3 regions of the Vibrio sp. nBUS_14 genome follow, and region 1 is predicted to be linked to each of the others. Evidence: predicted binding sites of a transcription regulator. Region 1 holds the regulator's gene; each other region holds the start of a gene.
What was found. The regulator PurR, encoded in region 1, represses purine synthesis genes. The targets are predictions, from matches to a motif close to TNANGNAAACGTTTNCNTNA.
Positions count from the first base shown of each region.

Region 1 (8,165 bases):
ACTAATGTTAGGTTTGACACTATTATCACTTAAAGTTCTTAATAACGTGATATCCTTAGCCATTGCCTCGTCATGAGGCATAGCTCCATTATTATAATTAAAGCGATAGGTATGTCTGAGAGTTTATTATTTCATAAAACATTTACTCACCCTACGAGCGATGAATGGGTTGTGTTTGTGCATGGCGCGGGAGGCAGCTCCTCAATCTGGTTCAAGCAGATCAAAGCGTATAAACAATATTTCAACCTGCTTCTCATTGATCTGAGAGGGCATGGTAAGTCAGACAATATTTTAAAAGAGCTGATAGCGAACCGCTATACATTCAAATCGGTCACACTCGATATCCTCAAAGTACTGGATCATCTTAAAATCCGCTCCGCGCATTTCGTTGGTATGTCTCTCGGGACGATTATTGTTCGCAATGTAGCGGAATTAGCCGCAGGTCGCGTGCGTTCAATGGTACTTGGTGGAGCGGTGACTAAGCTCAATACCCGCTCTCAAGTACTAATAAAACTGGGCAACTTAAGCAAGCACATTATTCCATACATGTGGCTATACAGTCTTTTTGCTTATGTTGTCATGCCACAAAAGAGCCAAAAAGAATCTCGCCATCTATTTATCCGTGAAGCTAAAAAACTGTGTCAAAAAGAATTTAAACGCTGGTTTATCCTGACTGCTGACGTAAACCCTCTGATGAAATATTTCAAAGATAGAGAGCTACCAATCCCGACTCTTTACTTGATGGGAGAACATGACTACATGTTCATCAAGCCCGTAAAAGAGATGGTTGAAGCACATGAGTCGAGTGAGTTAGTGGAAATAGCAAATTGCGGACATGTGTGTAATGTTGAAAACCCTGAAGAGTTCAACCAACGTTCAATCGCGTTTATTCAAAAACAAATCCAGTGACTTTCTGGGTTCGTTATCAGAACAAATAAATCGAATTAAATAAAAACGGGAAGCTAATATTAGCTTCCCGTTTTTATTGTGAAGGAGTATCGTTCGTTATGTTCTTACTCTGGTGATACAGCGCCGCATTGCCAACAAGAACCAAATTGCGCTTCGTTGATCTCATGGCACTCTCCACAACGCCACTCTTCATAGATGATCGAATCTTGCTGTTTTTGGTAGTCATTAACGATCGTGCGGGCTTTATTGGCCAATTCTGGCTCATATAACCATACGTAAGGGTCAGTTTCCTCAGTGAATGGAATTTCCCCTTTCAAACTGAACAAACCCTCACCACGGACTTCACAAGCAATATTCTCACTTTCTAACAATCCACAGATGATATGGGCTTCTGTAGGATTCGATGCACTGAAGATTTTCATTGAAATAGAACCTTATTCGGTTTTGGGTTTTAGTCAGTTATATACGTTATTCCGCTATACACGTTAGTCAGCGACAGGTGCTGAGCGAAACTTACTCATCAACCATTTAGCAATAATTGGGAATACACCCAATAAGGAAAATGACAACAATACTGAAGGAGATACGATACCCGAAAGTGAATCAATTTCTGCGAGTTGAGTACCAGCATTCAAGAAAACCGCAGTTCCTGGCAACATGCCTATTTGACTCGTGATGTAGTAACGAGTCATCGACATTGGGGTTAACCCCATTAACAGGTTGATAAGAAAAAACGGGAAAACAGGAATCAGACGTAGAGAGAATAAGTAAAATGCCCCGTCTTTTTCAACACCCTTGTTAATCGTTGCTAACTTGTCGCCAAACTTGGTTTGAATCCAGTCACGTAAAAGGTAACGGCTACTCAAGAAGGCGAGGGTTGCACCAATAGCACTCGCGAAAGACACCAGCAGTAAACTGTTCCAGAAACCAAACAGCGCAGCGCCTAAGAGAGTAACAACTGCAGCGCCAGGGATTGAGAAAGCCGTGATCATGACATAGGCGGCAAAATAAATCGCAGTAGCAACAATAAAGTTGCTCGCGATGTAGTCGTTCAAAACTGCTTGTTGAGTCTTCGCATTTTCAAGTGTTAGGTATTGGCCGAAATTGACGCCTAATAGGACGATGATTACGACCAACACGATACCCAATATCATTTTCTTACTCATTGATACTTCCTCTAATTTTTTAATGCATACCATTAGTATAGATAGACAGGCAAAGCATAGATTAACTTTCAACAGATATAAAAAAGCCGCAAGAATGCGGCTTAGTTATGTAGATAGTTTGAACTGACAATATTAATTGATGCGACTGATAAGCTCTTCACGACGTTGCTGCGGTATAACAGACCAATGAGTACCATTGATCGCACCTTCTAGCGCCCAAAGCAGCTCAATGTTGACAGAGGATGCATGCGATTCCTTGATGGCGTTAAATGCGTTTACAGAGCCAGATTCATATAAGCATTCTACGGAATCGATTCCCGCCTTTTTCAACATACGCTCGGTAGCCAATCGAAGGTTAGGGAGGTCCTTTAGTCGAGTTGGCTTAGCAGAAGACTGCTCAGCTTTCTCTTCTTTAGCAAAACCCAGAGACGTCGTAGCAAGCTGCAAGATTTTCTCTTGGTCTTGCCATAAACCTTCCGGTAATGCGAAATACTTAGTGACGACAGGGAAACCACGTTTTTTGTAGACGTATGGTTGAAACCCTTGTTGCTCGAATTGCCTTGTTGTGTCTTTGTCCGCTCTTATGTGCAGCTGGTCATTTACAACCAGAGCAAACATAGTGTCATCAGCAAAAAGCCCGAATCCACCAAACATTGAGCGTGATTTTATTTTTCCTAGGGGCTCAAATAATTTCATTGAGTCCTTTAGTATCGGTTTATCCATGTTATTTATCTCGGTGTATTTGAACTACGCCACCAAATAAGCAGGTCCGAAAGATTAGCAAAATGTTGCAATTAAATTGTCAATAAGCCGTAAATTACCAGATTGTTAGTAACTACTGCATTTTGCCATCGGTAACCCCGCTACCATACCAACGAGTGGTTTAGGCCGGAAGCTTTGCGTCTCACTCTTTCAAGTGGTTTGCCCTGTGCGTGACTGACTGATTGAATAGAATAAAGTTTTTGTTGAATTAGGCTCACACCTGATATTTAAAAATGTGATGTTGCTCCAATTAATGATCTTGATGATGTGCAACTAGGTTTATTTTGTCTGCTTATAAAAAAAGCGCACCCAAAGGTGCGCTTAATGAAATTAAACTCGATTTATCAATTAATTTAACGTTTTAACTGTGCTTCGCTCAACAATTTCAGGGTGCATTTCAAAGACACGTTTTTCATGATCTTTATCTTTAATGCGTTCCAACAAAATTTCGAATGCATTTTTACCAACACGACGCTTAGGTTGGTGAACCGTTGTCAATGGTGGAGAGAAGTATTCTGCAAGTTCAATGTTGTCGTAACCGATAACCGAAATATCTTCAGGAATGCGAATGTCTTGCTGTTGCAGGCGACTCATTAGGCCAAGTGCCATTGTGTCGTTAAAACAGAACACAGCGGTAGGGCGATCTTCCATCTGAGCAATTTTATCAGCCGCAAGTACAGCGGTATCACACTCGAAGTTACCTTCAATGATGAGCTTTTCGTCGGTTTCGACCTTCGCTTCATTGAGTGCGCGTTTGTAACCCGCGATGCGTTCTACACATGCTGCTTTGTCTAAGTGGCCACTTAAACAAGCAATCTTTGTGTGACCACGTTCTAGCAGGTATTTGGTTGCTAGATAGCCGCCTTCTTCAGAGTTATCGATGATCTTATCAGCCTGAGAGGTTTCAGGGCCCCAATCCATGACAACTTTTGGGATATCAGCATGGCGATCTAACATGCCACGAAGTTCTTCTGTTAAGTCAGAACACATAACCAAGATGCCATCTACACGTTTTTCTGCAAGCATTCGAATGTAGTCACGTTGCTTCTCATAGATACCACCTGTGTTACACAGAATCAAAGTGTAACCTTGACGGTAGCAGTAGCTTTCAACACCATCGATCACTTCCGAGAAGAAAAGGTTTGTTGATTGAGTCACTAGCATGCCGATAGTACGTGTTGAATTGCATTTCAAGCTACGAGCAACAGCACTTGGCGCGTAGTTTAATTCGTCTACGGCTTTGTTTACTTTCTCTTGAGTCGCTTCTGCAACAAAACGTGTTTTGTTGATTACGTGAGAAACGGTGGTAGTTGATACGCCTGCTAAGCGAGCGACATCTTTTATAGTGGCCATGGTTTTATCCTATTATAGAAGCTACTTTCCCAAGTACGGAATAAAGCAGCCGTTAAGCTACCTAACTAAGAGCTTAAATTTGTAGGGCTCTTTGGGGTATTAAAGTGCTAAAAAACAAAAAACCGCTATTGAGCGGCTTGTCTTAACACCGAAATGCTCTGAACTTAAATAAGCATAGCATTTCGTGAATGTTTCATATTTTATCGTTTGCGGTCACAATTTTAGACTGACTAGAAATTACTCGCAATAAAATTCACCCAGAAATCTGGGTGAATTGTCACATTCTATTGAATTTGTTTACTTAATCATCAGCGAATCTTATTCACCCGCTAAATACTGAGTGTCCAGATTACAGAAGGCAACGAGAAGAGAGGCAATCGATGCATAGAAACCGAATGAATCGATCTCACGACATCTAGCGTTGAACTTTGGTACCCAAGTAAGAAGTTGTTGTTCAATAAACTGTTGTTGAACAGCGAACGATTTTTCTAATTCTTCTTCAAGCTCAGTTTCATTTGAACGGATGATGAGATTACCAAGGAAATCAAGTTCGATAGCAATGTGGTCTGCTGGCTCTTTCAGATCTTGGTTTACCACCAAGTTGTGCTTAGCCATGATATCTTCCATGTCTTTAGCTGGCTTGTCGTTTAACAGACCCGTTTTGCCGATATACATTGAAGCGTAAGGTAGAGCACCATGTTTATCTGTCTTTAAGAATAGATCGCAGAAGTCAGCAGACAGTTCTAGTTGGGCATCTTCACGTGTTTGTAGACGGTTCAATGCGTCTACCAGAGTGTCAATCGCAGGCTTAAGTGTTTCGTTTTCGCCTAAACCAGTCAGAAAAGAACGAATCTCAACAGAATGGTAGTGATCGAGTTCTTCTTGTGTGAGCTCTTTAGCGAACAAGCTTGATAGCCACCAGTATATTTCAGCTCTTTGTTCGTTGAATGCTTTCGTATCTTTCATTTCATAGATCCTGATTTAGTCTTGTGATGTTTATATACCCAAGCATCGTGAAATCATTTGGGCATAAGCACACCAAGGCTCAATAACAAGGTTATTTGCTAAACGCAAAGTGACTCGTTAGTCGTAATGCCTATATTGAATTGCGATGGACGGTAAATAGCAAGGTTTTAGATTGTCTTGTATCAAAAAAGATTCATGTTTCTCGCTTTTATCTGCTGTACCACTAGAATTGTTACTAGTTATGAATAGAATGGTTACTGAAACTATTAAATAAGAAAAGTGGTGTAGATGAGCTATCACGTATTAGTCGTAGAAGATGATGTGGTAACCCGCAGTAAGCTGGTTGGATATTTCCAAAACGAAGGTTACACAGTGAGTGAAGCGGAAAGCGGCGCTCAAATGAGAAACGTGTTGGAAGAAAACAACGTTGACCTCATTATGCTAGACATCAACTTACCAGGCGAAGATGGATTGATGCTAACTCGCGAATTACGCAGTCAATCGGACATTGGGATTATTTTAGTTACTGGACGCACGGATAGCATCGACAAAATTGTAGGCCTAGAAATGGGCGCAGACGATTATGTTACTAAACCCATCGAACTGCGCGAGTTATTAGTTCGAGTTAAAAACTTACTTTGGCGTATTGCTGCTGCTCGTAAAACAGCGGTGGGTGCGGCAGTTGAAGCAGAAGACGAATCTGTGGTTCGTTTTGGTGAGTGGACGTTTGATATCCCTCGTCGTGCTTTAAGTAAAAACGGTGAGCCAGTTAAGCTGACTAAAGCAGAATATGAGCTGCTCGTTGCGCTTTCTTCTTACCCTAACCAAGTGCTAAGTCGTGAACGTATTTTGAACATGATCAGCCACCGAGTGGATGCTCCAAATGACCGAACCATCGACGTGTTAATCCGTCGCATGCGTGCGAAGATGGAGTTTGACCCTAAGAACCCACAAATCTTTGTGACGGTTCACGGTGAAGGTTACATGTTTGCTGGTGACTGATTCTCTTCGGGAGTTCTAGTCAGCAACAAAATTTGAACGTAAAAAAGCCGAGACATCATTGATGTCTCGGCTTTTTATTTGCGTTTTATCGCTTATCGCTTATCGCTTATCGCTTTCTTGACGATTCATGAGTGGCTCGAAAGTCGTTATATAAAAGCAGTGACACTAAAGTAGATACTTGAAATCAAGAACTCTCATTAAGACTGCGCAGCAGAAGCTACACCATCGTCCTCTTCTAAAATAGAAGGCTCAGGGATAACCGAAGGTTCTTCGATATTGTCATTGCTTGTGTCTAGCCAATCACGGAGACTTTGCCAAACTAACCCCATTGTTTCGTACCAGTAACGTTCTGTCTGTTCAAGATAGAGCGCTTTAGGCATGTACTTATTCCAAGGTTCAACAATGCCTTCTTGTGCAAGGTAGTTGGTTGGTGCGGGTAATGGCTTCATACCTGCCGCATGGAATTCATTCAATGCGCGAGTCATGTGGCTCGCCGATGTTACTAACACCATATTTTTATTTTTAACGAATGCGGCCGCTTGGCGCGCCTCTTCCCACGTGTCTTTAGCGGTTTCAAGCAGAATGATATCGGGTTTTGCTACGCCCAAGGCTAACGCTACTTTGGCCATCATTCTTGCGTTGCTCACTTCAGTGCCTGCACCGTAGCCAGACAAAATGAGTTTTGCACCAGGGTAAAGGCGAAGAATACGAATGCCTTCACTTAAACGCATGAGCCCTGTGCGACTAAGTTCTGATGTTGGTGGAATTTGATCATCGACGACGTGACCACTTCCAAGAACCATAACGTAGTCGATGGTGTCGTCTACGGGCAAAAATGCGGTGTGTTGCCTTTCCATTGGCATTAAAAGTTGACTAGAAACTGGTTGGAAAGCGATTAGGAAAATACTACAGAGGGCTGAAAGGGTAATTAGGCAACCAGTCTTCCTTTTAGTAGTAAACATCACTAGGGCTAAACCCAGAAAAGCGAGAATTAACATTGCTGGCAGTGGCATCAATAGCGAAGACACTACTTTTTTCAGCTCAAACATATCCGAATAGTCCGAAAAAACATCACTTAGTAGTAAAAAGAGACATCGCCTCTTTATTCCTGAAATTCCTGTGACAGAATAGCAGGCACGATAGGACATAATAACTCAAGTAGCCGTGACTGAAGACCGTAATTTCGACGATATTGCCCACAAATTTGCAAAAAATATTTACGGCTCTGACAAAGGAGAGATCCGTCAGATCATCGTATGGGAAGATTTAGAACAAGCTTTGAGCAAATTTGAACAATCAGCCTCACCTCTGCATGTTCTTGATGCCGGAGGCGGTCTTGCACAGATGTCGCAAAAAATAGCTGCGTTAGGGCATAACGTTTCTCTGTGTGATCTCTCTTCTGAGATGCTTAAGCTTGCAGAAGAAAGTATCAGCGAAGCGGGTTTGTTAGAGCAGTATCGGTTCATTCATTCTCCGGTACAAAAAGTAGCAGAGCACCTTGAAGGCCAAGTTGACTTTGTGATGTTTCATGCCGTAATGGAATGGCTCGCAGATCCTAGAGAGGCACTTGATTTATTACTAGAACAAGTAAAACCCGGTGGCGTTGCCTCGATAATGTTTTACAACCACCACGGATTAGTCCTGAAAAATGTGATTTGTGGCAACATTCCTCATGTATTGAATGGGATGCCACATCGAAAACGGTTTAAGCTGCAACCACAAAAGGGCTTGAAGCCAGAAGAAGTTTATCAATGGATAGAAGACGCTGGTCTAGAAATCTGTGGTAAATCAGGCATTCGCTCCTTTAGTGACTACATAGGTAATATGGAGTACATGGGCGATTACCAATTTGAAGATGTATTGGGACTAGAAAAACAGCTGTGTCGCCAAGAGCCATATCTGTCGCTAGGCCGTTATATTCACGTTTGGGCTCAAAAACCTGCGCAATAACAGCGGTGAATGTGGTAAAAGAAGCCACAACATGCGCTATGCAATCGTAAGAAGCCC
Region 1 covers NZ_CP179206.1:2,415,869-2,424,033, reverse strand. Annotated here, with positions in the region: gene ACMAZD_RS11345 (alpha/beta fold hydrolase) at 112-909, shown strand; gene ACMAZD_RS11340 (DUF2007 domain-containing protein) at 1,014-1,331, opposite strand; gene ACMAZD_RS11335 (TVP38/TMEM64 family protein) at 1,395-2,075, opposite strand; gene ACMAZD_RS11330 (TfoX/Sxy family DNA transformation protein) at 2,208-2,798, opposite strand; cyclic di-GMP riboswitch class I at 2,926-3,011, opposite strand; gene purR (HTH-type transcriptional repressor PurR) at 3,186-4,190, opposite strand; gene torD (molecular chaperone TorD) at 4,509-5,156, opposite strand; gene torR (two-component system response regulator TorR) at 5,445-6,158, shown strand; gene elyC (envelope biogenesis factor ElyC) at 6,356-7,207, opposite strand; gene cmoM (tRNA uridine 5-oxyacetic acid(34) methyltransferase CmoM) at 7,323-8,108, shown strand.

Region 2 (8,165 bases), 530 kb from region 1:
AGATCAGCACGAGTCAGTAGCATCTGGCCAATTTTAAGGCCATAGATAGCAAACAAAGACTCCCAAACTTGAATCAACTGACTTTGCCCAACTGCCGCAAGCAATTGTTTGCTCGCCATCGAGTTGGGAAGTGCGGGATAACCAAGGTGCTCACGTCCGGCTGCAATTGCACCAGACGAAACCATAACCACAGAGTGGCCTTGTTTTTTTAATTCAGCACATTGACGAACCAGCTCAACCATATGAGCGCGGTTTAATGCCAATGTTCCACCAGTTAAGACACTGGTACCCAGTTTAACAACGACAGTTTTACTCTGTGTTGTTGTCCCGCTTTGATGATTTATTGTCATGAAATCTTTTATGAATAAAACAAATAAGAGGTGATGTTTTAGCAATCAACAAGAGAATTCACAAGTAGAAAAGGTGCGAAATCGCACCTTTTTGCTTTATAAAGAAGAGTAACCTTTAAAATCAGACGAATTCGACAGACTCTTCGTCTAACTGAACGCCGATTTCAAATTTCTTTTGAAGTTCGTCAACCAGCTTTTGGTGAAAGGCTTCTTGAGTTCGAGAGACCTCAGCGACAGCCTTTTTGGGTAATGGCAAAGGATCCCAGTTACCATCGATGTTGTATTTACCCGTGTTGTACTTCGCCGAAAATCCTTCTTCCGACTTATCCAACTCTAGCCACCATCCCCAGAACTCGCGCTCTTCTGGTGACTTTTTATCGTTCACACACACAGACAAACAATCAAAAATATAGTGGCCTTCTTCTGATTGCGGCTCCCTCAAATACGGACCGATGGCCTTTAAAACGTTTAACAAGCGATAATGTGTCGGTTGCTGTGTCACTTCTGACATATTGAATCTCCATTTTCAATGTTAAGAATGACTTTACTCAGACTGCAATACGTAGAAAGTACGCAGTTGGATTTTATAAATTTACTCTGAGTATCAGGTACTTACTTTGTACACTTTTCATGCTTAACTAATTTAGGAAAAATGTCATCTAAATAATTCATCCTCAAGCCACTTTATCGCTAATTCGAGGGATTGCTCATACCCCTGTGTAATTGATTTAGTTTTGATTTTCTTTGCTTTGCCGTAATCACTGTAAATGGCAACCAGTTGATTATCCAGATGCGGTGAAACAGGGTCACCTTCCAAAGCCAAAGCCAAAATAGGAACGCTGGTTTTACTGTTAGCCAGCAAGCCTTGCACCTTCAATGACCAAGCCATCAGTTGTCCAGAAAGGCTATTAATATCCACCGCCCCTTTACCAAGGCGAGAAGCCAACACATCCAAATGCATCTTAGGCATCTGCTTGAGTTTATCCGCATGAACAAAGATATCGTGGATCGGTGCGCCAAGAGAGATACAAGCTTTAAGTTTGTGCTGCTCAAGGAAGGATAACCTCACCATCGCGTTACCACCGAATCGGAAACCAAACAGACCGACTTTATGATGGTCCACCCAGGGAATGTTAGGCAGTTCATTCAACACGGCTTGATGCAGACAAGAAGAGTCTTCGGTTAGTGGCCAGTGTGAACTGTGCCCTATCGACGGCATATCAATCGTTAGCATCGCAATGTTTTTCGGTGCTAGGTAATCTCTAAACAAACGCCACATGTCAGTTTGCAAGCTATCTAAACCGGCACTCACGATCACGACAGGTTGTGGTTTGTCTGTTTTGGTTAGATGTAAGTTCGCCTTAATCTTTTTGTTTTGGTACGGCACTTCGATTTGTTTGACGATCAATTTGGTGTGTTTGATCGCTTCAGAATACGCCGCGTTCGCTAATACCTGTGCTTGAGCTGCAAGGTTATCGTTCTTTAGATGTGGATAGCCCGCAATGCTGAAGCACAAAGAGGCTGAGAAAAGCTCTTCAGCCATCTCTTCCCCACTCTTCTCATTAGAACGATTTTGGTGCTGCATACCCAGTTTGGTCCACTCGTATGCCCAGTTACCACTGCGGTAGCCCATCACGGTATCTAGCCACTCATCGGTGGTACGAGAATTATCGGATGAGGCGATGCGTGCCAGTACCGCTTCTTGCTCTATCGGGTTTACGCCTTGCCATGCCCACTGAAGACGTCTTAGGTTTCGATACCAAGATGAGTTCTGCTCTTCACGCTTTTTATCCAACAGTTCTTCTGAACTTGGCATGTAACGCGTGAGCATTGAGGTCTCTTTGGCCTGCTTGTGCTTTACAAACAAGGTTTCCGAAAGGTTCAAGCTCGTTTCTTCTGATTCAGACATTGGGGATACTTAATAAGAAATGGTTGTTACTAATCATATAAAAAAAAATGACCCTATAAAGGGTCATTTCTCAAAAAACTAAGTTTACGCTTATTTTGACTTGCGATTTACCGGCTCAACGAAGCTTAGGCTAGTATCCCAAGGTTGCTCAATCCATGTGTCTTGAGCGATATCAACAATGTATTCGTCTAACAAATCTGCGCCAGATGGTTTTGCACACACAGCGATCAGTTTCGCTTTAGGATACATTTCGCGAAGCTTGCGTGCAGTGTCACCACTATCAACAAGATCTTCAACGATTAGGAAACCTTCGCCGTCACCTTCAGGTGCTTTAACGACTGTCATATCACGTTGGTGATCGTGGTCGTAGCTAGAAATGCAAATCGTATCTACGTGACGAATACCTAGTTCACGAGCCAAGATTGCACCAGGAACCAAACCACCACGGCTTACTGCCCAGATACCTTTCCACTGTTCTGCTGGCATTTGCTTTTCAGCTAGTTGACGGCAGTAAGTCTGCATGTTGTCCCAAGTGATAACGAATTTGTTGCTCATAGTATAAAACCTAATAATTTTGTCATGTTATTAGAGGCTATGCCTTACATAACCTCTTCAGCGATTAAGCAGAAATCTAGACGATTAAGCGAAAATGTATTTAAGAATAAAGATAACCGACATTACCCACACAGCAGGTGAAACGTCGCGACCTTTACCACTCAGCAGCTTAATTGCAGCGTAAGCGATGAAACCTAGTGAGATACCCTCAGCGATAGAGTACGTCAGTGGCATAAGGAGGCATGTTACCACGACTGGTGCAGCTTCCGTAAGATCACGCCAATCAATGCCAACTAGGCCTGACATCATCAGAATTGCTACATAGAAAAGTGCACCTGATGTCGCGTAAGCCGGAATCATACCTGCAAGTGGCGAGAAGAAAAGAGCCAGTAGGAATAAGATACCAACCACAACCGCAGTTAGACCTGTACGACCGCCTTCAGCAACACCCGCAACACTCTCAACGTAAGATGTCGTGTTTGATGTACCTAGCAATGCACCTATAGACGTTGCTGTTGAGTCAGCAAGTAGCGCCTTGTTTAAACGAGGTAGTTTACCGTCTTCTTTGATTAGGTTTGCTTTCGTAGCAACACCAACCAGAGTACCCGCTGTATCGAACAAATCGACGAACAAGAATGCGAATACCACTGAAATCATACCAATTTCAAATACAGCAGAGAAATCAAGCTGCATGAACGTTGGCGCTAGGCTTGGTGGATTAGACATGATGCCGCCGTATTGAACGTCACCAATTGCAATGCCGATTGCCGTGATTGCTAGAATCGCAATCATTACCGCACCTTTCACACCACGGTGAACAAGAGCAATAGTCAGGAAGAAACCAAGTGCACCTAACATTGGCGCAATCGCAGTGATATCGCCAAGTGAAACCTTAGTCGCAGGGTTAGAAACAACGATGCCTGCATTACCAAGTGCGATGAACGCAAGGAAAAGGCCGATACCCGCAGAGATACCCACACGTAGAGACATAGGAATCGAGTTGATGATCCATTCACGTATCTTGAAAATGCTTAAGAAAATGAAGATTACGCCAGATACGAAAACCGCTGCCAAAGCAACTTGCCACGTGTAACCCATGCCCATAACAACAGCGTAGGTAAAGAAGGCATTCAGCCCCATACCTGGTGCTTGTGCGATTGGGTAGTTAGCGACAAAGCCCATAATGAAACAGCCAATAGCTGCCGCTAAACAGGTTGCTACAAATACAGCGCCATGGTCCATACCAGCATCAGCTAGAATCATTGGGTTTACAAAAATGATGTAAGCCATTGTTAGGAAGGTTGTTAGACCTGCGATGATTTCAGTGCGCACATTGGTGCCATTTTCACTGAGTTTGAATAGCTTTTCGAACATTATCGAATCCTATAAGGGTAAAGTAAACGGTTGCGTAAACGATTGGCCTTGGATTATAAAGTTATCAAATAACAAATTCCAGATAGAATTAAGGCTCTAATCGATATTTATCAGAATGCCGTATGAAACAAAGCGATTAAAAAGACAAAAATTAAAGATTAAAAGCCATTAAAAACAATAATTTAATCAATAGAAACACGATAAGATCACTTGGTTGTTTTTTCAACCATTGGTTACTTACATTGAGAATGTAGCCATCATATTCTCAATTTAAACCCACAAGAGTTGTGTATTTTTCAACAGGATCAGTAATAAGACGCAAATTGATATTTTAGCGTTTAAAAAACAACCACTGTGAATAACAAGAAATGATGAATTTAACAGGTAGGTAAAAGTAGCAGGCAAAAAAAACGCCACTCAAAACTGAGTGGCGGTAGAATCTGTCAACCAAAAGGGCTGTAAAAGAATTCCAATATATAGGGGTGAACAAAACTGTTCGAGTTACATACTTACGGTATTAGTAACCGAAGCTTGTAGGGTATGCAAAGTTGCTAGTGTAAACAGAGCTATTAAACCAGAACATTGCAGATGGTAAACCTTTCATAACTATCACCTTAATAAATCAATAAAAAACGAATTTGATTTCTCGGTTCCTTGGAGGCGATAAAACGGACTCATCCTTTGAGCATTTACTCTTCACTTCAGAAGTTGGTTATTAATATACTCTAAAGAAAAAAGATTACAAGTATTTTTTGCCATATGTCACACTTTTGGCTATTAATGGTTATTTAAGAAACTTATTTTTGTAATTAAATTACAAAAAAGACTTAAACAAACGTTTGCTCGCGCCATTTATAGGCATCAACGCACTTACTTGTGATCAAATGAACAAGACCGCTTTCAAAAATTAAAACATTTGACGTTTAGAAGCGCTACTCGTCAAAAGCCTCAAGTGGTATGCTGTTGCCATCAAAACAGACCCATACTTTAGATTTTTGTTCTAGGTTTTTACTCATAATAATCCTAAATATATGGTTACCAAATAAAAAAGGAGTCATCCGTGTCTGAATTCCATTCTGAGATCAGTAAATTATCCCCTGCCCCTATTTGGCAGTTCTTCGATAAGATTTGCTCAATCCCACATCCTTCTAAGCATGAGGAAGAGCTAGCTCAATACATTATTGCTTGGGCAACAGAGCAAGGTTTAAGTGTGCGTCGCGACCCAACGGGTAACGTATTCATTACTAAACCTGCAACGCCAGGCATGGAAAACAAAAAAGGTGTTGTGCTACAAGCGCACATCGATATGGTTCCACAAAAGAACGAAGACACGGTTCACGACTTCGCTAAAGATCCTATCCAGCCATACATTGATGGTGAGTGGGTTACAGCAAAAGGTACAACGCTTGGCGCTGATAACGGCATGGGCATGGCTTCTTGTTTGGCGGTTCTTGCTTCAAACGAAATCAAGCATGGCCCTATCGAAGTTCTACTAACAGTAGACGAAGAAGCAGGCATGACAGGTGCTTTCGGTCTTGAAGCGGGTTGGTTAGAAGGTGATATCCTTCTTAATACCGATTCAGAGCAAGAGGGCGAGGTGTACATGGGTTGTGCTGGCGGTATCGACGGTGCAATGACTTTCGACATCACTCGTGATGCAGTCCCTGCTGATTTTGTTACCCGTAAGCTAACGCTAAAAGGCCTTAAAGGCGGTCACTCTGGTTGTGATATTCACACGGGTCGTGCAAACGCAAACAAATTGCTTGCTCGTTTCCTAGCGGGTCATGCAAAAGAGCTAGACCTTCGTATCGTAGAATTCAAAGGTGGTAGCCTTCGTAACGCTATCCCTCGTGAAGGCTTCGTAACGGTGGCAGTACCGACTGCAAACCAAGAGAAACTGGCTTCGCTATACAATGACTATACTGAGCTTCTATCTACTGAGCTGGGTAAAATCGAAGACAGCATCGTAACATTCAACGAAGAAGTAACCGTTGAAATGGGTACTCTTGCTCAAGTAGAACAGGCTCGCCTTATCGCAGCACTTAACGCATGTCCAAATGGCGTGATGCGCATGAGTGATGAGATTGAAGGTGTTGTTGAGACTTCTCTAAACGTTGGTGTTATCACAACAGAAGAGAACTCAATCACTGTACTTTGCCTGATTCGTTCACTGATCGATTCTGGCCGTAAGCAAGTAGAAGGCATGCTTCACTCTGTTGCTGAACTCGCTGGTGCGAACATCGCGTTCTCAGGTGCTTACCCAGGTTGGAAGCCAGACGCAGATTCAGAAATCATGCACATCTTCCGCGACATGTATGAAGGCATCTACGGTCACAAGCCAAACATCATGGTTATCCATGCTGGTCTTGAGTGTGGCCTATTCAAAGAACCTTACCCGAACATGGACATGGTTTCTTTTGGCCCAACGATCAAGTTCCCTCACTCTCCAGATGAGAAAGTGAAGATCGACACGGTTGAGCTATTCTGGAACCAGATGGTTGCACTGCTTGAAGCAATCCCAGAAAAAGCTTAATTCGGTAAGCTATGTTTGTTGAGTAAATCGTGCTTTCAATAGATAGTATTTTTCAGTAAGCGCCGTTTATCCAAGACAAAATAAAACAGGTACTCAATGAGTACCTGTTTTTGTGTCTAATCTTTGTAGAAGACTATTTGTGACTAAAGAAGTAATACCAATCACAGTAAGTAAGTGTTCAGAAATAGCGCAGGAAAAAGGCTTGAGAACAAGGCGTGATTTTCTGATAAGTAGTTATTCTACAATCAAAAATCACAACGCAGTTATCGAGACTTTTAACAAGCTAGGGTGACCAGTTATTTACTACGATTGGTATAAATAAGCACGTGAATCCGCGTAGCTTTCTAGCTCATCAATTGAAGTTTGTGCCACAACTTCGCCATCAATGAAATAAGTCACCATCTCACCATCGTGAACACCGATTAACGTCGCGCGCTCACCAGATTGGTAAGTAATATCCATTTGGATCGTGTTTTCATCAACCTGCTGCATTTGACCTTTTTCAATCACATATGCACTCGTAATAGGGCCTACAGGCGCTTCCGTTAGAGACGGATCAAGTTGGTTATTAATGTCTAGGTACGTATCAGTTTTAGTATCAAAGATGTACGGAGAACCCGTTAGTGGGTTGCTACCAGTCCAGAAATCTAGTGAGTTGAATACCAGTTAATCGGCAGCAACCGTTAGGCCATAAACAGGCGCTAGTAGCATGTTCAAGCCACCGCTTAACGGTTATCAACAGCCTTAACGTTAAACTTCATTAGGTAACCCGTTACTGCGTTACTACCAACACAGCCTGATAAAGCGACAGAAACCACCGCCAGTACAACGACTTTTGAAATTGTTTTTTTCATTTTCATCACGATATATGAATTTGGCCGCAAAAAAATGGCGATGGATAACACCAATCAACCGAACGAAAAATATTAGAGTTAAATCAATGTATTGTAAAAAAATCACAATTTGAAACACCCTATAATTAACCAAATCAAAAACAAAAATCAATTCAGAAGCCCCTTCATAAAAAACTTTTGTCGTGACCGTAAGGCGATTGATTCGTACTAAAAATCAACGATTGATACATTCCGTGTTAACGAATTATCACCATGTTGAGAACAACCTAAATGGCAAGACTAAAACCGAATCAACCATTCAAATTACTTGGTTATACTGTTCAGCCAGGACAACGAATGGAGATTGAACTGCAAGTAGCTCAGCTTTATACCCATTCTCCACTTTCGATCCCAATTGAAATCATTCACGGTCGCCAATCCGGTCCAACACTGATGGTAAACGCGGCTATCCACGGTGATGAGCTAAACGGCGTCGAAATCGCAAGACAGCTCACCAACGCTATCGAACCTAAAAAACTGAAAGGTACGCTGATTGTTGTCCCTATCGTTAACGTGTTTGGCTTTATCCATAAATCTCGTTACCTACCAGA
Region 2 covers NZ_CP179206.1:2,946,864-2,955,028, forward strand. Annotated here, with positions in the region: gene proB (glutamate 5-kinase) at 1-395, opposite strand, end outside; gene crl (sigma factor-binding protein Crl) at 472-861, opposite strand; gene frsA (esterase FrsA) at 1,006-2,259, opposite strand; gene tet(34) (oxytetracycline resistance phosphoribosyltransferase domain-containing protein Tet(34)) at 2,350-2,814, opposite strand; gene ACMAZD_RS13875 (NCS2 family permease) at 2,899-4,188, opposite strand; gene ACMAZD_RS13880 (aminoacyl-histidine dipeptidase) at 5,249-6,721, shown strand; partial or broken gene ACMAZD_RS13885 (DUF3332 family protein) at 7,025-7,575, opposite strand; gene ACMAZD_RS13890 (succinylglutamate desuccinylase/aspartoacylase family protein) at 7,846-8,165, shown strand, end outside.
Region 2: ACMAZD_RS13875 (NCS2 family permease) is a predicted target of PurR. The motif match lies at 4,207-4,226, and genes of this name have one in related genera.

Region 3 (8,165 bases), 430 kb from region 1:
TGGCTGTTTGTTTTCAGCGTTAATCGCAACTTCAGCGCTAAAAATATCTACTTGAGTTAAGGCATAACTCGGAGAGGCTAATAGTCCTATCAACAACAATGCTATGTAGCGCATACTGATCCTAATAATCAAATCTTGTGCCTAGATGATAAGCAACTATGGATTGAGGGGCAAGGTCGATAGCGCCCACTGTGTTTAATAACCTTAAAATATCACCTGGCCATGATAAATCGCTCACTTATAAACTGAGTTTTTCGGGCAACGATGGATATAAAACATCACGAAGATAAATAAATTTGATCTATTTGGTGTGGCAATCGATTGCTAAGTGATAGAATCCCGCGAATTTTATTTTTCGCTTTTCATATAACGACCATTTTTAAGGACATAACATGAAAAATGCTCTGCAAGGTGCACAAATGCTGTTTGTAGCGTTTGGTGCGCTTGTACTGGTGCCGCTACTAACAGGACTTGATCCCAACGTTGCACTCTTTGGCGCAGGTATCGGTACCCTTTTATTCCAACTTATTACACGCCGTACAGTACCAATCTTCTTAGCATCTTCTTTTGCATTCATCGCCCCTATCATGTTTGGTATTCAAACTTGGGGTGTAGGTGCAACCATGGGCGGCCTAATGGCAGCCGGTTTTGTGTACGTCCTAATGGGGGCGTTGATCAAAGTGAGAGGCGTAGCATTCATCCATAAGCTGCTTCCACCCGTCGTGGTTGGCCCAGTGATCATGGTAATCGGTTTAGGTCTTGCTCCTGTTGCGGTAAACATGGCGCTAGGTAAAACAGGCGATGGTGCTGTTCAGCTTATCGATGCAGACGCAGCATTGTGGATTTCATCTATTTCATTACTAGTGACGATTGTCATCAGTGTGTTCTCGAAAGGCTTCCTTAAGCTACTACCAATCTTTGGTGGCATTGTCGCGGGTTACATCACAAGCTTGATTTACGGTGTCGTTGATTTCACGCCAGTTGCTCAAGCTGCTTGGTTAGCTCTACCTAACTTCACAGCGCCAGAATTCAACATCAACGCTATCTTCTTTATGGTGTTCGTTGCGATTGCACCGGCCGTTGAACACGTTGGCGACATGCTTGCTATCTCTAACGTAACCGGCAAAGACTACCTTAAGAAGCCAGGTCTACACCGCACGATCACAGGTGACGGTGTGGCGACGATCGCAGCTTCTATGCTGGGCGCGCCACCAAATACAACCTACAGCGAAGTAACCGGTGCGGTAATGCTGACGAAAGCATTTAACCCAGTGATCATGACTTGGGCAGCAGTAACAGCGATTGTCCTAGCATTGGTTGGTAAGTTAGGTGCTCTACTTCAAACGATTCCAGTTCCTGTAATGGGCGGCATCATGATTCTACTGTTTGGTTCAATCGCAACAGTAGGCCTGAACACCCTAATTCAGAACAAAGTTGACCTACACAAATCACGTAACCTTGTTATTGTCGGTATTACTTTAGTATTCGGTATTGGTGGTATGGCATTTGGCATCGGTGACTTTAGCCTTCAAGGCGTAAGCTTATGCGGTATCGTAGCGATTCTACTGAACCTGGTCCTTCCAGAAGAGCTAGGCGACAACACCGTTGTAGATAAAGCGCAAATAGACTAACTAGGTCGACAAACTGATAGAGGCTTGCGGTCCTCAATAAAGAGCATCACAAGCTCGAAAGATCAAAAAGGGAGAGCATCGAATGCTCTCCCTTTTTATTAATACTTCTAATTCAGCAAGTTAAGAAACGTTTTAGAGTAACTTACGCTAAAACCGAATTACTTAGTACCGAAGATCTTATCACCAGCATCGCCAAGACCAGGAACAATGTAGCCCTTGTCGTTTAGCTTCTCATCGATTGCAGCCGTGTAAAGCTCAACGTCTGGGTGCGCTTTTTCTAGAGCTGCGATACCTTCAGGAGCCGCTACAAGCACAAGAATCTTAAAGTGCTTACAACCTTTCTCTTTCATCAGGTCGATCGTGGCGATCATAGAACCACCTGTCGCAAGCATTGGATCTACCACTAAAGCAATACGCTCGTCGATGTTAGATGCAAGCTTGTTGAAGTATGGTACTGGCTCAAGTGTTTCTTCGTCACGGTAGATACCAACAACGCTGATACGTGCACTTGGGATATGCTCAAGAACGCCGTCCATCATGCCTAAACCAGCACGTAGGATTGGCACTACAGTTACTTTTTTACCTTTAATTTGGTCAACCTCAACTGGACCGTTCCAACCATTAATAGTTACACGCTCAGTTTCAAAGTCTGATGTCGCTTCGTATGTTAGAAGGCTACCCACTTCTGTTGCTAGCTCACGAAAACGCTTAGTGCTAATCTCACCTTCACGCATCAGGCCAATTTTATGTTTTACTAGCGGGTGTTTCACTTCAACAACTTTCATTTCCAACTCCGGCAATATTTAAACAAACCTGTAGATTATACACGAAATCTAAGGTTATTTCAGAATCTTTATTCTAATAAAAAAAACCGCGCAAACGTTTGCTCTTGGTAATCAAGCCCTGTTAGAATAGCGCCGTTTTCACATCCAACTTAAGTTCGAGGACTATCCCGTGAGTGGTAATACTTCTTCTCTAAGCTACAAAGACGCTGGTGTTGATATCGACGCAGGTAATGCACTAGTAGACCGTATTAAAGGTGCCGTTAAACGCACTCGTCGCCCTGAAGTCATGGGCGGTATTGGTGGCTTTGGCGCCCTATGTGAACTTCCAACGAAATACAAAGAGCCAGTGCTTGTTTCAGGTACTGATGGTGTTGGTACTAAACTTCGCCTTGCTTTGGATATGAAAAAACACGACACCATTGGTATCGACCTAGTGGCAATGTGTGTGAACGATCTAATCGTTCAAGGTGGTGAACCGCTATTCTTCCTAGACTACTACGCAACAGGTAAACTAGATGTAGATACAGCAGCAGACGTTGTTTCAGGTATTGCTGAAGGTTGTGTTCAAGCAGGTTGTGCACTAATCGGTGGTGAAACGGCTGAAATGCCAGGCATGTACGAAGGCGACGACTACGACGTTGCTGGCTTCTGTGTTGGTGTTGTAGAAAAAGCTGACATCATTGATGGCACTAAAGTAGCAGCAGGCGACGCACTTATCGCGGTTGGCTCAAGTGGTCCACACTCAAACGGTTACTCTTTGATTCGTAAAGTTCTAGAAGTTTCTGGTGCTGATAAGAATGAAGAACTAGAAGGTCGCACTATCGGTGAGCACCTACTAGAACCGACTAAGATTTACATCAAATCGGCACTTAAGATGATTGCAGAGCATGACATTCATGCTATTTCGCACATCACAGGTGGTGGTTTCTGGGAAAACATCCCACGCGTACTTCCTGAAGGCACTAAAGCAGTGATTGATGACAAGAGCTGGGAATGGCCTGCTATTTTCAGCTGGCTACAAGAGAAAGGAAACGTGGAGACATTTGAAATGTACCGCACTTTCAACTGTGGCGTAGGCCTAATTGTTGCTCTACCTAAAGATCAAGCAGACGCTGCTGTTGAACTACTGAAATCTGAAGGCGAAATCGCTTGGGTTATCGGTGAGATCGCAAACGCTGAAGCTGGCGAAGAGCAAGTTGAAATTAAGTAAGTGATACGTTTACTTAGTTAATAAATGAGGACCTATTGGTCCTCATTTTGCTATTTAGCCCGCAGAAAACCTTAATTTATGTAGGTTAATTGTAAATACTTTAATTAATCAATTGCATTATCCAGTCTATGAAGAACAGCCATTCTATGAATAACAGTCACTCTAAGAAAAACATCGTCGTTTTAGTCTCAGGAAGCGGCAGCAACTTGCAAGCCATTTTGGATGCCTGTGATAACCACACGATTGACGCCTCTGTTAAGGCCGTTTTCTCAAATAAAGCGGATGCTTTTGGTCTAGAGCGAGCTAAATCAGCGGGTGTTGACGCCCACTCGGTGAATCCAAAAGAATTTAACTCGCGTGAAGAGTTTGATCATGAATTGATGGTTCAGATCGATGCTTACCAACCCGACCTGATTGTACTCGCTGGCTACATGCGTATTCTGAGCTCAGAGTTTGTTCGTCACTACGCGGGTAAAATGATCAATATCCACCCTTCTCTATTACCCAAGTATCCTGGGCTGTACACCCACCAACGTGCTATTGATGCTCAGGACAAAGAGCATGGCACCAGCGTCCACTTTGTTACCGAAGAGCTCGACGGTGGCCCTGTAATCTTACAAGCTAAGGTGCCTGTATTTGAACAGGATGATGCCGACATGCTAGCAAGCCGAGTACTCACCCAAGAACACTGCATTTACCCTATGGTCTGCAAGTGGTTCGCGGAAGATCGTTTATCAATGGCAAACGGACAAGCTATCTTAGACGGTAAGACATTAGGCAAACACGGTTACGCAGAAGAGTAATTCGTCAGAAACTAAACCAAATCAGAAAAAGGCCGCTTACTGATTCATTAGTTCAGTAAGCGGCCTTTCGTTTATAAGGTTAAAAATAATACTATTCGGAATACTTAGCTTAGCTCAAAGGCTCAGTTGGCGCTTGGCTTGCAACTTTTTTAGGTGCGTAAGCAACATCTTCCAACGCCTTATGGTTATTGCCAATCAGCTCACCAAAATGAAACAGGGCGTATTCGCCTGGCTTCATTCGAAACCACTCTTCATTGCATGTAAGAGGCTGCGTTGCGACGACCGTAACCACATCATTTGGCGTAGTCTCTTCTTGGAAGTTTATCTCAACATCTTCATCAATCAGGCTCGCATTACCAAAAGGCGCACGTCTTGTTATCCAGTATAAGTGATTCGTACAGTAGGTCATGACGTACTCACCATCACTGAGTAGCATGTTAAAGACACCTTTCTCACGTAGCTGGTCACAACACTCCGCAACAAAGCGAAACATACCTTCCATGTCTTGTGGTGGTTCAGGAAAACGCTCTTCTAATTGTTTCACTAACCAACAGAAAGAAAGCTCACTGTCCGTCTCACCGACAGGTCTGAAACGACCACTCACTAGATCATCGTAATCCGTTAACTGGCCATTATGAGCGAAGGTCCAGTATCGTCCCCAAAGCTCACGAGTAAATGGGTGAGTGTTTTCTAGATTAACGCCACCACGATTGGCTTGACGGATATGACTGACAACAGCTTGGCTTTTAATGGGGTAGTTTTGAACTAAATCAGCAATCTTTGATTCACAGCTAGGGTTAGGATCTTTGAACGTTCGAAAGCCCTTCCCTTCATAAAAGGTAATACCCCAACCATCACGATGTGGACCGGTATTACCTCCACGCTGCATCAGGCCGGTGAAACTAAAACAAATATCAGTTGGCACATTCGCGCTCATACCGAGCAATTCACACATGGTTTAATCTACTCCCTTTTAAAACCAATGGAGCCTAAGCTGGGCTCCAAATGTCTGTAAAACTATTATTCCATTTCTTTTTCGACAAGCTGAATCACAATGTGAATGATCTTAATGTGAATCTCTTGGATGCGGTCAGCGTAACCAAAATGCGGAACTCGGATTTCGATATCAGCACAACCTGCCATTTTACCGCCATCTTTACCGGTTAGCACGATGGTTTTCATGCCTTTAGCTTGAGCGGCTTCAATCGCTTTCAAAATGTTGGCAGAGTTACCGGAAGTCGACAAACCAAACAACACGTCGCCTCTACGCCCCACGGCTTCTACATAACGAGAAAAGACATGGTCGTAACCGAAATCGTTACTTACACAAGATAAGTGGCTAGGATCTGAAATCGCAATACCAGCATAGCCTGGGCGATTTTCACGGTAACGGCCAGTTAGCTCTTCCGCAAAGTGCATCGCATCACAGTGTGAACCACCGTTACCACAAGAAAGCACTTTACCTTCTTGTTTAAATGAGTCAGCAATCAATTTTGCCGCAGCTTCGATCTGAGCGATATTGTGGTCATCACTCAAAAACTTGTTAAGAACGTCAGCAGCTTCGTTCAATTCACTTTTGATTAGGTCTTGGTACATAAGGCTTATCTCTTATATTTTTTTACGCAACTTAAAGTACGTGAAATGAGAACTGAGGGTTTTCCCCTCTTTATTACTGAGTTTACCCACAAACATGAAATAGTGTCGATACTTAAGCCAAAAGATTGCTACCAAAATTAATATCTCACTGCAGAACCGTCCAATTATTCACCACCAACCTCTCACAATTAGAATTTTACCCCTATTAATATCACTTTTTACCCAATTTAGAGTTTTACAAATATTTAATGTTTTGTTTACACTTAACTGGTTAGACCTCTTACCTAAAATCATAACGATAAGTGATCTCTGAAAAGGAAATCGATCATGAACATATTGCTCTCCCTACTTGCCATGACAACTATCTTTGGTGTCTGCCTTTACCATAGAGTTAGTCTGGTACGTGCTTTAATCGTATTAACCGGTTCAATGGTTGTACTGACATTGTTTGGCGGCGTAGCTGTCACTGGCTGGCTTTGTTACCTCTTGGCCGTTGCAATGCTTGCTGTACCTGCAATTCGTCAAACTATCATCAGTCAAAAAGCGCTTTCTTTGTTTAAGAAAGTACTCCCAGAAATGTCTCAGACAGAAAAAGAAGCATTGGAAGCGGGTACTGTATGGTGGGAAGCTGAGCTGTTCAAAGGCAAACCAGAATGGAAGAAACTTCAGGAAATTGCAGACCCTAAATTATCTGAAGCTGAACAAGCCTTTTTAGACGGGCCTGTAAATCAGGTTTGTGAAATGGTGAACGATTACCAGGTGACACATGAGTTAGCGGATTTACCACCAGAAGTATGGCAATTCCTAAAAGACCACAAGTTCTTTGCCATGATCATCAAGAAGAAATACGGCGGTTTAGAATTCTCAGCTTACGCTCAGTCTTTGGTTCTACAGAAGCTAACGGGTGTTTCGAGCGTATTATCATCGACAGTTGGCGTACCTAATTCACTAGGCCCTGGCGAGCTATTGCAACACTACGGCACAGAAGATCAAAGAAACCATTACCTGCCGCGCTTAGCTGAAGGTAAAGAGATCCCTTGTTTCGCACTAACCAGCCCAGAAGCAGGCTCAGACGCTGGCTCTATCCCAGATTACGGTGTGGTATGTAAGGGTGAATGGGAAGGTGAAGAAGTATTAGGCATGCGCCTCACTTGGAACAAGCGCTACATCACCCTAGCTCCTGTCGCGACGGTATTAGGCTTGGCCTTTAAACTGCGTGACCCAGATGGCCTGCTTGGTGATCAAAAAGATCTTGGTATCACCTGTGCGCTTATCCCAACTGATTTAAAAGGTGTTGAGATTGGTAATCGCCATTTCCCACTCAATGTTCCATTCCAAAATGGTCCAACTCAGGGCGACGACCTCTTCGTACCGATCGATTTCATCATTGGTGGTCAGAAAATGGCAGGCCAAGGCTGGCGCATGCTGGTTGAGTGTCTGTCGGTTGGTCGTGGTATCACGCTGCCTTCAAACTCAACAGGAGGTATCAAGTCTGCAGCACTGGCAACTGGTGCTTATGCTCGTATTCGCCGTCAATTCAAACAACCAATCGGTCGTATGGAAGGGGTTGAAGAACCACTAGCACGCCTAGCGGGTAATGCTTACGTGATGGACGCTGCGAGTAACTTGACCGTTGCAGGTATCGACCTTGGCGAAAAGCCTTCGGTTATCTCTGCTATCGTTAAATACCACTGTACTCACCGTGGTCAACGCAGCATCATCGATGCGATGGATATCGTCGGTGGTAAAGGCATTTGTTTAGGTCCATCAAACTTCTTAGCGCGTGGCTACCAAGGTTCGCCAATCGCGATTACCGTTGAAGGTGCAAACATTCTGACTCGTTCAATGATCATCTACGGTCAAGGCGCGATTCGTTGTCACCCTTATGTTCTAAGCGAAATGGAAGCAGCTTATTCTGAAAGCAGTGATGCATTGGATAAGTTTGATTCTGCGTTAGCTGGGCACGTTAGCTTTACGCTCAGTAACCTCGTTCGCAGTTTGTGGTTTGGTTTAACCGATGGCCGCGGTTCTGATACGCCAACACCAGCTAATAAAACCGACAAACAAACACAACGCTACTACCAACAATTGAACCGCTACAGCGCTAACCTAGCGCTACTGTCTGATATTTCAATGGCAG
Region 3 covers NZ_CP179206.1:2,843,928-2,852,092, forward strand. Annotated here, with positions in the region: gene ACMAZD_RS13365 (DUF2066 domain-containing protein) at 1-114, opposite strand, end outside; gene ACMAZD_RS13370 (uracil-xanthine permease family protein) at 393-1,631, shown strand; gene upp (uracil phosphoribosyltransferase) at 1,790-2,416, opposite strand; gene purM (phosphoribosylformylglycinamidine cyclo-ligase) at 2,586-3,626, shown strand; gene purN (phosphoribosylglycinamide formyltransferase) at 3,773-4,429, shown strand; gene ACMAZD_RS13390 (class II glutamine amidotransferase) at 4,539-5,384, opposite strand; gene lpcA (D-sedoheptulose 7-phosphate isomerase) at 5,450-6,025, opposite strand; gene fadE (acyl-CoA dehydrogenase FadE) at 6,353-8,165, shown strand, end outside.
Region 3: purM (phosphoribosylformylglycinamidine cyclo-ligase) is a predicted target of PurR. The motif match lies at 2,503-2,522, and genes of this name have one in related genera.